2 regions of the uncultured Devosia sp. genome follow, and region 1 is predicted to be linked to the other one. Evidence: predicted binding sites of a transcription regulator. Region 1 holds the regulator's gene; the other holds the start of a gene.

What was found. The regulator HrcA, encoded in region 1, represses chaperone genes, less so after heat shock. The targets are predictions, from matches to a motif close to GTTAGCACTCNCNNNNNGNGAGTGCTAAC.
Positions count from the first base shown of each region.
Region 2: the regulator HrcA is predicted to act here: its motif matches at 3,035-3,063, upstream of ACFE8X_RS02325 (co-chaperone GroES).

Region 1 covers NZ_CAXTKA010000006.1:65,203-73,137, reverse strand. The annotation lists gene ACFE8X_RS09080 (non-canonical purine NTP pyrophosphatase) at 1-640, opposite strand, end outside; gene ACFE8X_RS09075 (hypothetical protein) at 637-783, opposite strand; gene rph (ribonuclease PH) at 780-1,496, opposite strand; gene hrcA (heat-inducible transcriptional repressor HrcA) at 1,645-2,718, shown strand; gene grpE (nucleotide exchange factor GrpE) at 2,814-3,395, shown strand; gene ACFE8X_RS09055 (nicotinamidase) at 3,399-4,037, opposite strand; gene dnaK (molecular chaperone DnaK) at 4,608-6,518, shown strand; gene ACFE8X_RS09045 (hypothetical protein) at 7,030-7,491, shown strand; gene ACFE8X_RS09040 (alpha/beta hydrolase) at 7,818-7,935, shown strand, end outside.
Region 2 covers NZ_CAXTKA010000001.1:481,924-489,858, forward strand. The annotation lists gene ACFE8X_RS02305 (sigma 54-interacting transcriptional regulator) at 1-1,067, shown strand, start outside; gene ACFE8X_RS02310 (DMT family transporter) at 1,082-1,990, opposite strand; gene ACFE8X_RS02315 (hypothetical protein) at 2,115-2,318, opposite strand; gene ACFE8X_RS02320 (DUF427 domain-containing protein) at 2,563-2,955, opposite strand; gene ACFE8X_RS02325 (co-chaperone GroES) at 3,107-3,397, shown strand; gene groL (chaperonin GroEL) at 3,455-5,098, shown strand; gene ACFE8X_RS02335 (BrnA antitoxin family protein) at 5,281-5,514, shown strand; gene ACFE8X_RS02340 (TSUP family transporter) at 5,521-6,270, opposite strand; gene ACFE8X_RS02345 (glycosyltransferase family 2 protein) at 6,274-7,458, opposite strand; gene hisG (ATP phosphoribosyltransferase) at 7,550-7,935, opposite strand, start outside.

The DNA.
Region 1 (7,935 bases):
GGTCAATGACAGCCTCCACGAACTTGGCGAAGGCCCGAGCGCGATGGGAGAGACCGGTTTGGCCAGGTGTCCAGGAATGCTTGGCTTGCGCGGCCATCTGCCCAAAGGTGACATCGTAGCCCGAGGGCATGAACATGGGATCAAACCCGTGTCCCCGTTCGCCACGCGGCGGCCAGACCAGAACGCCATCAATCCGGCCCTCAAACAGGCAGTCGCGCCCATCTGGGTGGGCAAGGCACAGCGTGGCCATGAAATGAGCCTTGCGCCGGGACGGCGAGGTGGCATTGGCCGCCTGCAAGGCATCCTCGACACGCTTCATGCCATGGGCGAAATCCTTGTCGGGGCCAGCCCAGTTGGCGGTATAGACGCCGGGATCGCCGCCCAAGGCATCGACACAGAGGCCCGAATCATCGCTAAGCGCCATCATGCCGGAGCCTTGGGCCGCGGCATGGGCCTTAATGCGGGCGTTCTGGGCAAAGGTAGTGCCGGTTTCCTCAGGCTCGGGCAGGTCGAGTTCGGCGGCAGACATCAGTTCGAGGCCAAAGGGCTCGAACAGCTCCTGAAATTCCACCAGCTTGCCCTTGTTGTGGGAAGCCAGGACCAGACGATCGCCATCGCGCAGCTTGAGGGCAGTGCTCATTTGGCGTTCTTTGGCTTGGCATCGAGGGCACGGACCACATCGTGCCAGATGGCGCAGGCCTCCGGGGAGGGCACGCGCGGCTCGTTCTGCTGGCGGGTGGCGGGCCGTGCGGCCGGTTTTTTCTTGAACAGCCAGCCCATCATGGCAAAAGCGCCGTCTGTTGCAGCAGGGTCAATTCGCCAATGCCCTGCTCGGCCAAGGTCATGAGGTTGTTGAGTTCGTCGCGGCTGAACGGGACCTGTTCGGCGGTGCCCTGGATTTCGACATACTGACCCGAGCCGGTCAGCACGAAATTGGCGTCGGTGTGCGCCTCGACGTCTTCGAGATAATCGAGATCGAGCACCGGCGTGCCGCGATAGATGCCGCAGGAGACCGCGGCAACCGAATCGCGCAGCGCCTTGCCCTTGGTCAGCTTGCGCTCGTCCATCCAGGCGATGGCATCGGCCAGGGCGATATAGGCGCCGGTGATCGAAGCAGTGCGGGTGCCGCCATCGGCTTCGAGCACGTCGCAATCCACGGTGATCTGGTTTTCGCCCAATGCGGTCATGTCGACCACGGCGCGCAAGGAGCGGCCGATCAGGCGCTGGATTTCCTGAGTGCGGCCGGATTGCTTGCCGGCGGTGGCTTCGCGACGATTGCGCGAGCCGGTGGCGCGGGGCAGCATGCCGTATTCGGCGGTGACCCAGCCCTGGCCCTTACCGCGCAGCCAGCCGGGCAGGCTGGTTTCGACGCTGGCGGTGACCAGAACCTTGGTATTGCCGAATTGCACGAGGCAGGACCCCTCGGCCTTTTGCGAGACGCCGCGCTCGATGGTGACGGCGCGCATCTGGTTGGGCTCACGTCCGGAAGGCCGCATGGGCAAATCAGTCTCTGATGGTTAGTAAAACGTTAACCTGCCTCATACCGCCCCAGCAAGCCGCTCACAAGCGGCTGCGGCTTGGCGGGAGGCTGCAATGCGCTTAAATGATGGGGCAGGGTTAAACGGAAGATTTTACGAAAAACATATGGCCAAGCCCCCCGAAGACTTTCTCGCGGTGCTCAATGCCCGCAGCCAGGACATTTTTCGCAAGATCGTCGAGCGCTATCTGGATACCGGCATGCCGGTGGGCTCACGCGATCTAAGCCGAATGCTGCAGGTGGGATTGTCGCCGGCGTCGGTGCGCAATGTGATGGCGGACCTTGAGGATTTGGGGCTGATCGCGGCGCCGCATACGTCGGCCGGTCGGGCGCCGACGCAGGAAGGCTTGCGGTTTTTCGTCGATGCCATGCTCGAAGTGGGTTCGGTGAACGAAACCGAGCGCAGCCAGATCGCAAAATCCATCGAAGGACAGCATCGCGGCCAGGTGGAGGACGTGCTGACCGAGGCCAGCCAACTCCTGAGCGGGCTCAGCCAAGGAGCTGGCGTGGTCATCGCCGCCAAGTCCGACATGGTGCTGCGGCATATCGAATTCGTGCGGCTCGATGCCAGCCGCGCCATGGCCATCATGGTCGGGCAGGACGGGCAGGTGGAAAACCGCATCATGGAAACCCCGCCGGGGTTGACGGCGAGCGCCCTGACGCAGGCAGGCAACTACCTGGCCCATCACGTGGTGGGCCGCACCATTGCCGAAGCCCGCAAGGTTTTGGCCGAGCAGCGGGCGGAGCAGCGGGCCGAGCTTGATGAGTTGACGCAAAAGCTGGTGGATGCCGGGATTGCCACGCTGAGCCAGGCGTCGGCCACCAGCCAGCCTACGGTGATCGTGCGTGGCCGGGCCAATCTGATCAATGACGCGATGGCGAGCGATGAATTGCTGCGCATGCGGCAATTGTTCGACGAACTGGAAAGCAAGGATGGCTTGCTGGACTTGCTGGGTGACGCCGAAAAGGCCCAAGGTGTGCGGATTTTCATCGGCTCAGAAAACAAGCTGTTTTCGCTTTCGGGCTCGTCGGTGATCCTGAGCCCCTATAAGGACGCCAATGACAAGGTGGTGGGGGTGCTGGGGGTGATCGGGCCGACACGATTGAACTATGCGCGCATCGTGCCCGTTGTGGATTACACCGCGCATGTGATCAGCGCGATGATAGCGCGCAAGCGGTAAGGCCGCGGCCGTCTAGATTGCGGGACGGCTTGAAAAAACCGGCGCTTTGGCCGATATGCGGGTCAAATCCAGTTAAGATGTGGAACGCTAGAATGATGAGCGACGAAAACGCCTCGCAGGACGATGCGCCCGAGATCGAAATTTTGGCCGGCGAGCCGGAAGTCGATCCGTCGGAGGCCCTGCGGGCCGAGAATGCCGAGCTCAAGGACCGGGTGCTGCGCACCATTGCCGAGATGGAAAATCTGCGCAAGCGGACGGAACGCGAGGTCGCGGATACGCGCTCCTACGCCATCGCCGGGTTTGCGCGCGACATGCTGAGCGCCACCGACGCCTTGAGCCGGGCGCTGCTGGTGTTGCCGGCAGAGGCGCGCTTGTCGGGCGATGCAACGACCAAGTCCCTGATCGATGGCATTGAAATGACCGAGCGCGAAATGCAGCGGCTGCTGGCCAAGCATGGCGTCAAGCAGATCGAGGCGGAAGGGCAGAAGTTCGACCCGCACAAGCATCAGGCAATGTTCGAAGTGCCCGATCCGAGCCGTCCCGAGGGCACGGTGGTGCAGGTGGTGCAGGCCGGATTTGCCATCGGCGAGCGGGTGTTGCGGCCGGCAATGGTCGGTGTCGCCAAGGGCGGACCGAGCCATGCTCCGGCCGAAGAGGCGATCGACAAGAGCGTTTAAGGCCTACGCCGCTAAAATATCGTTTGATTGCAGCCGGTTAATACCGGCTGTCGTCATATTTGCCCAGGCGCGATGCATCGAGCCGTTGGTGTCAATGCCGCGGGTGGCATCTTCGATGACGGCGGTTTGCAGGCCGGCGGATTGGGCGTCGAGGGCGGTCCAGCCGACGCAGAAATCGGTGGCGACGCCGGTCACGAAGACCCGGTCGATGGCGCGTTCCTTGAGATAGCCGGCAAGGCCGGTATGGGTCTTGCGGTCGGCCTCCTGGAAGCCGGAATAGCTGTCGACGTCGCGATTGTAGCCCTTGCGGATAATGAGCTGGGCGTGGGGAATGACGATTTCCGCAGAAATTTCAGCGCCATGGGTGCCCCAAAGGCAGTGATCGGGCCACAAGACCTGGGGGCCGTAGGAGAGCTCGATCGTCTCGAACGGCTGCCTGCCGGGGTGGCTAGAAGCCAGCGAGACATGGCCGGGCGGGTGCCAGTCCTGGGTGAGGACGACGTTGGCGAAGCGCGTGGCCAGGGCGTTGATCAGCGGGATGATGTGGTCGGCACCGGGTGCGCCGAGCGGGCCGCCAGGCAGGAAATCATATTGCATGTCGACCACGATCAGGACGTCGTTGGCACCGATATCGATGGTCATGTTGTTGAAATCCTTGGAAATTATATTTGCTCCACGGGGCAGGCAGACGGCCGCGCGCGGGAAGACGGCCCGTGGGTCGCACGCGCGCCGTTACGCTGATCATTTGGCGGCTTTGGTTAACATAGCGTTACCGTTGAGTGTAGCAAATGACGGTGAAAACAACATGTCGCGGACGCCAAACGGCATGGCAAAGAATACCCTTTTGAGCAGGGTGCCCTGGTATTGGTGGGCGGAGATGACGCCGCCTATGCCGAGGTAGGCATGGCCGGCTTTGAGCGCGCGCCAGTGGCCGGCAACAGCCGTCCTTGCGGTGGGCCCCAAGCCGCCCTACGATCGGCCGCCGGCTTGGCGAATCGCGGCATGGCCGGGCGCTGGCGGGTCGCGGTCATGTTGCAGGGCAAAGCCGCTTTAAGGCCGTTTGCGCGCTTGAAGCCAAAGGGCGACCCCCCTATATAGCCTGCAAGCCCAGCGATGGGCACATTTTTGTTGCAAAGGAACCCGGCCCAACGGCCACGAAGCTGCTTCGGAAGAAGGGTTTCACCACGGGTTTGCTGAGAGAGAGGCAGAGTTATGGCTAAAGTTATCGGTATCGACCTCGGGACCACCAATAGCTGCGTTGCGGTGATGGACGGGTCGAACCCCAAAGTGATCGAGAACGCCGAAGGCGCGCGCACCACGCCCTCGATGGTGGCCTTTTCCAAGGATGGCGAACGCCTTGTGGGCCAGCCGGCCAAGCGGCAGGCGGTGACCAATCCCGAAGGCACGCTGTTTGCGGTCAAGCGCCTGATCGGGCGCCGCTACGACGACAAGGTGGTGGGCAAGGACAAGAACCTGGTCCCGTTCAAAATCGTCGCCGCCGACAATGGCGATGCGTGGGTGGAAGCCTCGGGCGACAAGTATTCGCCCTCGCAGGTTTCGGCCATGATCCTGCAAAAGATGAAGGAAACCGCCGAATCCTATCTCGGAGAGACCGTGACGCAAGCCGTTATCACCGTGCCGGCCTATTTCAACGATTCGCAGCGCCAGGCGACCAAGGATGCCGGCAAGATCGCGGGCCTTGAGGTGCTTCGCATCATCAACGAGCCGACCGCGGCCGCCCTGGCCTATGGGCTGGACAAGAAAAACTCAGGCACCATCGCGGTCTATGACCTTGGCGGCGGCACCTTCGACGTGTCGGTGCTGGAAATCGGCGACGGCGTGTTCGAGGTGAAGTCCACCAATGGCGACACGTTCCTGGGCGGTGAAGACTTCGACATGCGCCTGGTCGACTACTTTGCCGACGAGTTCAAGAAAGAGCAGGGCATTGATCTCCGCTCCGACAAGCTGGCGCTGCAGCGGCTAAAGGAAGCGGCGGAAAAGGCCAAGATCGAGCTGTCCAGCTCGACCCAGACCGAAATCAACCTGCCCTTCATCACCGCCGACGCATCGGGCCCCAAGCATCTGACGCTCAAGCTCAGCCGGTCGAAGTTCGAATCGCTGGTGGATGACCTGATCAACAAGACCATCGAGCCGTGCAAGCAGGCCATGAAGGATGCGGGGCTGACCGCGGCGCAGATCGACGAAGTGGTGCTGGTGGGCGGCATGAGCCGCATGCCAAAAGTGCAGGAAGTGGTCAAGCAGCTGTTCGGCAAGGAGCCGCACAAGGGCGTCAATCCGGACGAAGTGGTGGCGCTGGGCGCCGCGATCCAGGCCGGCGTGCTGCAGGGCGACGTCAAGGACGTGCTGCTGCTCGACGTGACGCCGTTGAGCCTGGGCATCGAGACGCTGGGGGGCGTGTTCACCCGCCTGATCGATCGCAATACGACGATTCCGACCAAGAAGTCGCAGACCTTCTCGACCGCGGAAGACTCGCAGTCGGCGGTGACGATCCGGGTGTTCCAGGGCGAGCGCGAAATGGCGGCCAACAACAAGCTGCTGGGCAATTTCGACCTGGCCGGCATTCCGCCGGCGCCGCGCGGCGTGCCGCAGATCGAGGTCACCTTCGATATCGATGCCAATGGCATCGTCAATGTCTCGGCCAAGGACAAGGGCACCGGCAAGGAGCAGGTGATCCGCATCCAGGCTTCGGGCGGCCTCAGCGACGCCGACATCGAAAAGATGGTGCAGGAAGCCGAGCAGAACGCCGAGGCCGACAAGAGCAAGCGCGAGGCCGTCGAAGCCAAGAACCAGGGCGAATCGCTGATCCATTCGACCGAAAAGTCGCTCAAGGAATATGCCGACAAGGTTTCGGCAGAGGACAAGAGCGCGATCGAAACCGCCATTGCCGATCTCAAGGCGGTGATCGAAGGCGACGATGGCGAAGCGATCCGCCAAAAGACCGATGCGCTGGCGCAGGCCTCGATGAAGCTGGGCGAGGCCATGTACAAGGCCTCGCAGGCGGAAGCCGAAGCCAAGGCCAATGGCACCGAGGATGATGAGGACGACGATGTCGTCGATGCCGACTTCGAAGAGGTCAAGGACGACGACAAAAAGTCGGCGTAAGGCTGGTTTGGATTGCGATCAGGGGGTCCGGTGAAAGCCGGGCCCTTTTTTGTTGTGGTGTGGGACTTTGGGGCAGCATTGGTCGGGGGCAGAAAGGGGCAATTGCTTAGTGATGATGAGAGCCAAGAATGGGTTCACGCTTTCGCGGCATGACGTTGCGGGTGGTTGGGGAATTGGTGCAGGGACAGAACGAAATTCAAGGAGAGGATGGGTGGGTGCGGGGGCCGCGATATCGGGGCCGGGATACCCCCACCTTGATCCTCCCCCTGGTAGGGGGAGGGATCGACTGAGGCATTTGGGCAGGAGGCTTGGTTATCGGCGATAGGCCTTCTGCCTGAAGCAAGGTGGGGGTAGGGGAGCCTGAATATTGGTGCTCAGATACTCCCACCTTGATCCTTCCACTGGGAGGAAGAGGGGTCAACTGCGAGGCTGTGTTCTGTTTGGCTCAGTTCAGCAATTGAGCATTTTGCCCCACATTCGCTATTGCCAACGCGATGTGCTATGGTGACGCATGAACATTCCAGATCCAAAAACCTTCACCGATCCTGAAAAACTGCGCAAGCTGATGGCCAATGCCGTCCGCCTCGGTTATCCCGATCTCGTTTTCAACTGCCAGTTGCGCATTGCCGAACTCGTGGGAGCGACCCACGAAAAAGGCCTGGAGCGCGAGTTCTGGACCGCGCTGAGCGCGGCCGAGGAATTTGCGACGGCGGCCAAGGGCAAGACGGCGCGGCTGACCAAGATCCGGGCCAAGCACAAGCGGGTGGGCGCCCAGCAGGTGCTGGCGGATTGGGCCATGGAGGCCGAGGTTTCCGAGGGCTTTGCGACGCTGGCCGAGCATGGACGGGCCGACTTGAGCGGCGAGGCCATCGTGATGCGCAATGAAGAGCTGTTCAGCGTCGATGCGGTCAATGCAATGCGCAAGAAGCTGATGGACCACAATGTCAGCGCCGAGGCGGTGGAAGCGGCGTAAAGGGCAATTTTGCCGCTTAGCCATTCGAGCGTCGCTCTCATGGCTTGGGCCGTCCAAATTGCTCCGCCAAAGCAATTGGCGCGCAGCGCGACACCGCGGGGTTTCACGTGAATCAGGACCATGCCCGGGAGCGATCCCGGGTTTTTGTTGCCGGCGCACTCTGTCAGGACGGTGACAAATCCAGAAATGAGCCAGATTGGGCCCCATTGTGGACCCATTGCGGGGTTCGAAGGGAAGGCTGCCGCTGCGGCGGTCGGGCCGGTCCTAGCGTTGCATGACCAGCCAGTTTTGTTGCGCTGTGCAAGCGCCTGGTCGCGAGGCCCATGATGAGCGAATTTTCCAGCGCCGCCGATATGGGCGGTATTGGCCGGCTGGCCGAGCTGATCAATGGCGATCCGATGGAGCGGCTCGACGCGGACATGCGGCACGTGCTCGACGCGATGA
Region 2 (7,935 bases), on a different contig from region 1:
GGCCAGGTATTGCCGCGCGTATTGATGAACTGGCGCAGCGCCATGGCAAGGCGCGAACACTGGGTCTTGCCGCCGGATCGAGCGAGGTCGTTGCGGATTTTTGCGGCTTCATCGGCACGTCCAGCGCCATGCGGTTCGTTTACGAGCAGATTACGCGTATCGCGCCATCGGCGGCGCCGGTGTTCATCACCGGGGAAAGCGGCACCGGCAAAGATATGTGCGCCGAGGCCCTGCACGCCAAGGGCCCACGCCGGGACAAGCCGCTGGTGGCGCTCAATTGCGCGGCGATCCCGCGCAACCTGATGGAAAGCGAATTGTTCGGGGTGGTGCGCGGGGCCTTTACCGGGGCACATGACGACCGCAAGGGCGCGGCGGAACTGGCCGATGGCGGCACGCTGTTTCTCGATGAAATCGGGGACATGGATTTGTCGCTGCAATCCAAGCTCCTGCGGTTCCTGCAGACGGGAACGCTAAGCCGGATGGGGGAAGCGGGACTGCGCAAGGTCGACGTTCGGGTCATCTGTGCCACCAGCCGCAACCCGATGACGCTGATCGGGGAAAAGAAGTTCCACGAGGACCTGTTCTATCGCCTGCATGTGCTGCCCATCCACCTGCCGCCACTGCGGCAGCGCCCGAGCGACATCATGGTGCTGGCCCGCCATTTCCTGGCCCGCTATGCCAGCCAGGAGCACAAGCGGTTCACCGGGTTTTCGGCCGACTGCATGCAGGCGCTATTGACCGGGGAATGGCCGGGCAATGTGCGCCAGTTGCAGACCCTGATGCGGCGGTCGGCGATCATGTTCGATGGCGGCGAGATGAGCGGGGCAAGGATCGGGGCGGCCGATATCGAAGCACGCGAAAGCGCCGAGATTGCCTCGATCGCGGCGCCGCGCGGACGCCGGCAAGCGGTATTGCCAATGTGGCAGCAGGAGCAGCGCATCATCGAGGAAGCGATCGCCAGCTTTGGCGGCAATGTCTCGCTGGCTGCAGCGGCGCTGGAAATCAGCCCTTCTACGATCTATCGCAAGCGGCAAAGCTGGGCGGACGGGATTGCGGGAGCCGCCTAGCGTCTCGACACGGCTTATGGCGTGCTGGCCTCGCGCGATTTGATGCGGTCTAGGCCGAGGCGGTGCTCGCGCAGGATGACGACGATGCCCGAGGCAATGACGATTGCAGCGCCGACGAGCATAGGCAGGGTGGGGATTTCACCGAAGGCGAAGTAACCCACCAAGAGGCCCAGCAGGAGCGACGTGTATTCGAACGGCGCGATGACCGACATGTCGGCATGACGGTAGCTGGCCGTCATCATGATTTGCGCGATGCCGCCGGCAAAGCCGGCCAGGATCAAGAACATGGCCTGTTGCGGGCTGGGCCAGACCCAGCCAAAGGGAACGGTCGTCAGCGAAATGATGCTGGCGCTGATGAAGAAATACAGCACGATGGTTTCGGTGCGCTCGGTTTGCACCAGGCGGCGCACCTGCATCATGGCGAAGGCGGCGCAAACGGCGCCGCCAAGCGCGGCGATGGCGCCCATTGTTTCATCCCAACCCAGGACGCTCTGGCCCGAAAAGAGGGTCAGGCGCGGCCACAGCATGATGGCGACGCCCACCAGCCCGACCAGCACGGCCGACCAGCGGATCAGGTGCACCTGCTCCTTGAGCATGATGGCGCTGAATAGGACAATCAGCAGCGGCGAGGCATAGCCGATGGCAATGGCCTCGGGCAGCGGCAGCTTGGTCAGGGCGTAGAAACTGAGGCCCATGGAAATGACGCCGGTCAGGCCGCGCAGGACATGGCCCAAGGGATTGGCAGTGCGGAAGCCGGCGGCAAGCTGGCGGCGCCAGAGCAGATAGGCGATGACCGGCACGATGGCGAAAAAGCAGCGGTAGAACACCAATTGGCCGGCGGGGACGGTGCCGGTCGCCTTGAGCAGGGCCGACATGACCACAAAAATGCACACCGAGCCGACCTTGAGCAGGATGCCGCGCATGGGTCCGTCCGTCAGGCCCATTGGCGACGCTGAGACGGTTGAAACGGGTGGGACGGTCACGGAGCAGCTCAAAAGTTAGCGCGTTTAGAAGTCTGGGGAGGCGGGCCCTTACCCGTCTCGGCGTCTAGCCCGGTTTGGCTTCGGCCTTGACCAGTTTGGCCTTGGCCTGGGTGGCGGTGGAAAAGGCCTTGTGTTCGGGGCCGCTGATGGTGCCGGACTTGACCACGCTGCCCTGGGCATCGACGAGTTCCCAGAGCCAATTGGAGTTGGGGCCGCTGCCGCCCTTGAGGCGAAGACGGATCGTCAGCGTTTCGGATTGTCGGGTCATGGTCCCTTATGCATCGGGGCGCCGTGGGGGGAAAGGGAAAATGTCCGAAAGGGGATTCAGGACGCTGTCGACGCTGGGCAATCAGACGCGGCGTTCACGGCAGCAACCCGTCACCCCTCGCCCAAGAGGGGCGAGGGGTGACCAGTGAGATCCTAGCGCTGTCCCCTTCGCCCCTTGTGGGAGAAGGTGCCCCAAGAGCGGATGCGGAGTGAGGCGCCAGGCAAAGCCCATAATAGACCGCCGCCTAGACCTGGCTGCTGCGGTATTGGATCTTGTCGCCCCAAAAGGCGAGATGATCGCGAATCGGCTCGACCAATGGGCAGGGGTCGGGATAGTACCAGACGCCGTCCTGGCCGGTCGCGGTCAGAGTCTTGATGGTGTAGTAGGACGCATCGCCCTTATAGGGGCAATGGGTGTGGGTATCGGAGGCCTCCAGGATGTCGGGGCGGACGTCCTCGCGCGGAATATAGATGCGCAGAGGCGCGCCGGGCTCGTCGAGTTCGAGCGCGTTGAGTGAAGAGGCGATTTCGGCGTCATCGAAGATCACGTGGACACGGCCGGCGGCCTTGCTGATCTTGATATCCTTGTCCAGACATTGTCCCGTCATGATTGCCTGCCATTGCTTGATTGTTGTCATGACGATAACGCATGAGCATCGAAGTGGGTTCAAGCCTGCTTGACTCGATGGTTCCCTCCTCCTATATCCCCGGCAGCTTGTTAGCACTCTATGATTATGAGTGCCAATTGGCGCACAAATTGCATCTCAGTTCGTTGCTATAGGAGCAAACATGAGCTTCCGTCCCCTGCACGACCGCGTGGTCGTCCGCCGTCTCGATAGCGAAGAAAAGACCAAGGGTGGGATCATCATCCCCGATACCGCCAAGGAAAAGCCCTCCGAGGGCGTCGTCGTGGCCGTTGGCCCCGGCGCTCGTGACGAAGGCGGCGCGCGCGTCGTTCCAGACGTCAAGGACGGCGACCGCATCCTGTTCGGCAAGTGGAGCGGTACCGAGGTCAAGGTCGACGGCGAAGACCTGCTGATCATGAAAGAATCCGACATCATGGGCATCATCGAAGGCTAAGGTTCAGGCCCCTGCCCTTTTCGATCTGTCCTTTCCGCTACATAAGGAGCGCCTCACATGGCCGCTAAAGACGTAAAATTCTCCACCGAAGCCCGCGACAAGATGCTGCGCGGCGTCAACATCCTGGCCAATGCCGTCAAGGTAACGCTGGGTCCCAAGGGCCGCAACGTCGTCATCGAAAAGTCGTTCGGCGCACCGCGCATTACCAAGGACGGCGTCACAGTCGCCAAGGAAATCGAGCTTGAAGACAAGTTCGAAAACATGGGCGCCCAGATGGTGCGTGCCGTTGCGTCCAAGACCAACGACATTGCCGGCGACGGCACCACCACCGCGACCGTGCTGGCACAGGCCATCGTCAACGAAGGCGTCAAGGCCGTTGCTGCAGGCATGAACCCCATGGACCTGAAGCGCGGCATCGACCTGGCCGTCATCGAAGTGGTCGAAAACCTCAAGTCGCGTGCCACCAAGATCACCTCGACCGCCGAAGTGGCGCAGGTCGGCACGATCTCGGCGAACGGGGAATCGTTCATCGGCGAAGAAATCGCCAAGGCGATGGAAAAGGTCGGCAATTCGGGCGTGATCACGGTCGAGGAGTCCAAGACTGCCGAGACCACCGTCGATATCGTGGAAGGCATGCAGTTCGACCGTGGCTACCTGTCGCCATATTTCGTGACCAACGCCGAGAAGATGACCGCCGTGCTCGAGGATCCCGTGATCCTGCTGCATGAAAAGAAGCTCAGCAACCTGCAGGCCATCCTGCCGATCCTGGAAGCCGTGGTCCAGTCGCAGCGTCCGCTGCTGATCATCGCCGAAGACATCGAAGGGGAAGCTCTTGCGACCCTGGTCGTCAACCGCCTGCGTGGCGGGCTCAAGGTTGCTGCCGTCAAGGCGCCCGGCTTCGGCGATCGCCGCAAGGCCATGCTGGAAGACATCGCTATCCTGACCGGTGGCCAGGTGATCTCCGAAGACCTCGGCATCAAGCTGGAAAACGTCACTCTGGACATGCTGGGCACCGCCAAGCGCGTCGAGATCACCAAGGAAAACACCACCATCGTCGATGGTGCAGGCTCCAAAGACGACATCGAAGGCCGTGTCGGCCAGATCAAGTCGCAGATCGAAGAGACCACGTCGGACTACGACAAGGAAAAGCTGCAGGAACGCCTGGCCAAGCTGGCCGGCGGCGTTGCGGTGATCAAGGTCGGCGGTTCGACCGAAATCGAAGTCAAGGAACGCAAGGACCGCGTCGATGACGCGCTCAATGCGACCCGCGCTGCCGTCGAAGAAGGCATCGTCCCCGGCGGCGGGACGGCGCTGCTGCGCGCTTCGTCCGACCTGCAGGCCAAGGGCGCCAATTCCGACCAGCAGGCGGGCATCAATATTGTGCGCCGCGCGCTGCAGGAACCGGTGCGCCAGATCGCCAACAATGCGGGTGACGAAGGCTCGGTCGTGGTTGGCAAGATCCTGGAAAGCGCCTCGATCACGTTCGGCTACAACGCCGCGACGGGCGAATATGGCGACATGATCCAGATGGGTATCGTGGATCCGGTGAAGGTGGTTCGCACCGCCCTGCAGGACGCTGCCTCGGTTGCGTCATTGCTGATCACCACCGAGGCCATGATCGCCGATCTGCCCAAGGACGCGGCGCCGGCGATGCCGGGCGGCGGCGGCGGCATGGGCGGCATGGGCGGGATGGACTTCTAGTCCAGCCTCCACACAGCTTCGAGGTTCGTTTCTTCCCAGTCACGAACTTCGCAGAAAGGCGCGGTGGCAACATCGCGCCTTTTTTTGTTGCTTGCGAAAGCGTGGTCCTGAGACCAGACTTGGTCGGCCTTTATCGCCTCGGCAGCGGCGTGAGCTGATCGATTAATTATCAAGGTTGGACGATGAAACACCCTACCCGTCGCACCGGCAGCGCCTTGGATCAAGCCGAGGCCGCGTTCAGGGCGGCGACCAGCGCACCGGAGCCGAAGGTGGTTCAAACGGCAACGCCGCCAAGGGGCAAGGAGATGGTGTCCTTGCGGCTGGACCGGGAGGTGCTGGAGCATTTCCAGGACGAGGGTCCGGGCTGGCAGGAGCGTATCAACGCGGCATTGCGCGCAGCGGCAGGGCTGGACTGATGCCGGTCAGGGAAAGAACAGGAGCTTCAGCGCCAGCGTGATCGAGACTACCACGACCAGGGGGCGAATCAGCCGGGCGCCATAGCGGATGCCGGTCCGGGCACCGATATAGCCGCCAACGATCTGACCGACGGCCATGGCGAGGGCCGCGGGCCAGAGGACGTCGCCGGACGGGATGAAGACTAGCAAGGCCGCCAGGTTCGAAGTCAGGTTCAACAGCTTGGTATGGCCGGTGGCGCGGATGAGGCCGAGGCCGAACAGGGTGACGAAACCGATGGTCATGAACGAGCCGGTGCCCGGGCCGAAAAGGCCATCGTAAAACCCCAGGCCAAAGCCCATCAGCGGCACGAAGCGCGCAAACGGCAGGCGCGCATGCCGGTCGGTATCGGCCAGATTGGGGGCGAACAGGAAATAGAGCGCAATGGCGATCAGCGCGATCGGGACCAGCGCGGTGAGCACCGAAATATCGAGGCGCTTGACGATCAAGGCGCCGATGACGCTGCCGCACAACGTGAGCAACACCGCCAGCGTCAGCGCGCGGACATCGATGAAGCCGCGGCGCCAATAGGTGACGACGGCCATGGCGGTGCCGCAGGAGCCCTGCACCTTATGGGTGGCGAGGGCTGCAACCGGTGGCAAGCCGACGAACAGCAACGCCGGAATGCCGATCAGGCCGCCGCCGCCCGCTACCGCATCGACAAAACCGGCGAGCAGGCCGACGCCGGCCAAGGCGAGCAAAATCAACGGATCGAGCATAAATCAGGGGGTTCCCGGACCGCCCAGGCGGCCTTCGGACAAAGGAATGTTGATCATGGAGGACATGAAGCCGCTCATCATCAATTGCAAGCCGCAAACGAGGGCAGTGAGCGCCACGATGGCGGCGCGCAGGGTGGTGCGCGGATCGAGATCGCCGAAACCGCGCTCGGCCCACTGCCCCAGGCCCCAGAACAGCGCGACGATACCGGCCAGCATCAGGACGGCGGCCAGCAAAAGGATGCGTTCGAGGGTCAGTGCCTCCAGGATGCGGCCATAGGTGCCCGAGGGCGGGATAAAGCCGTAGCGGGAGGCAAAGCGGCGGCCGATAATGGCAAAGGAAATCGATTGCAGGCCGACAATGATGCACAAGGCGGCCACGAGGAAGGTGTGGATGCCCAGGACGACGGAGCCGACGGCGACGGGTCCGTTGAGCAGAATAGCGCCGACGACGAGGCCCACCAGCATCAGGGCAATGCCCGGATAAAGAAACAACCAGCGCGGCGAAAACAGCAGCAGGAAGCGCAAATGGCGCCAGCCATCGCGAAAGGAGCGCAGATGGGGCGCGCGCGAGCGGCCGTCCTTGCCCAGGACGACGGGAACTTCACGCATATCGAGATTGGCCAAAGTGGCCTTGACCACCATTTCGGAGGCGAATTCCATGCCGCTGGTGCGCAGGTTGAGCGCCAGAATGGCGGCCCGGGAAAAGCCGCGCAGGCCGCAATGGAAGTCATTGACCGGGGTGCGGAAAAACAGCCGGCCGACAAAGGACAAAGCCGGATTGCCGATCAAGCGGTGATGCCAGGGCATGGCGCCGGGGGCGATGCCGCCAGCGAAGCGATTGCCCATGACCAGATCGGCGCCGTCGCGCAAAGCGAGCATGAACGCATCCAGATTGGCAAAGTCATAGCTGTCATCGGCATCGGCCATGATGATGAAACGGCCTCGCGCCGCGGCGATGCCACCTGCAAGAGCCGAGCCGTAGCCGATCTGGGCGACGGGGACGACACGGGCACCGCCATTGGTGGCAATGGCCTGGGAGCCATCGGTGGAGCCGTTGTCGGCAATGATGATTTCGCCGGAAATGCCGGTGCGGGCCAGGAAGGATCGGGCCTTGCCGATGCAGATGGCCAAGGTTTCGGCTTCGTTGAGGCAGGGCATCAGGATGGTGAGTTCGAGCCGTTCAATCATGTCACCCTCCCCCCGTCGATGGGCCCGTCGTGTTGTGCCGAAAATCCCCGCGAGTGGCAATGGCGGGTGCGTTGCCGCGTAAAAGCAGGCCTTAGCCGATTGTTTGCGGCGGTGGCGAGATGCCGAGCTTTGCCAGGACGGCATCGCGCTGTTGTTTTCGGTCCGGGGTCCAGGGGGCGTTGCGGGCGACGAGGAGGCAGGCCTGGCTGTGGAGCAGGACGCCATCATCGAGCACGCGGAGGGCATTGGCAGCCAGGGTCGAGCCGGTGGTGGTGATGTCCACGATGATATCGGCGACGCCCGAGGCCGGGGCGGCCTCGGTGGCACCCAGGCTTTCCACAATGCGATATTCGGCAATGCCAGCGCGGGCGAAATGCTGGCGGGTGATGGTGATGTATTTGGTGGCAACACGCAGCCAGCGGCCATGGCGCGAGCGAAAGTCGGAGGCAACATCGGCCAGGTCATGCATATGGGTAA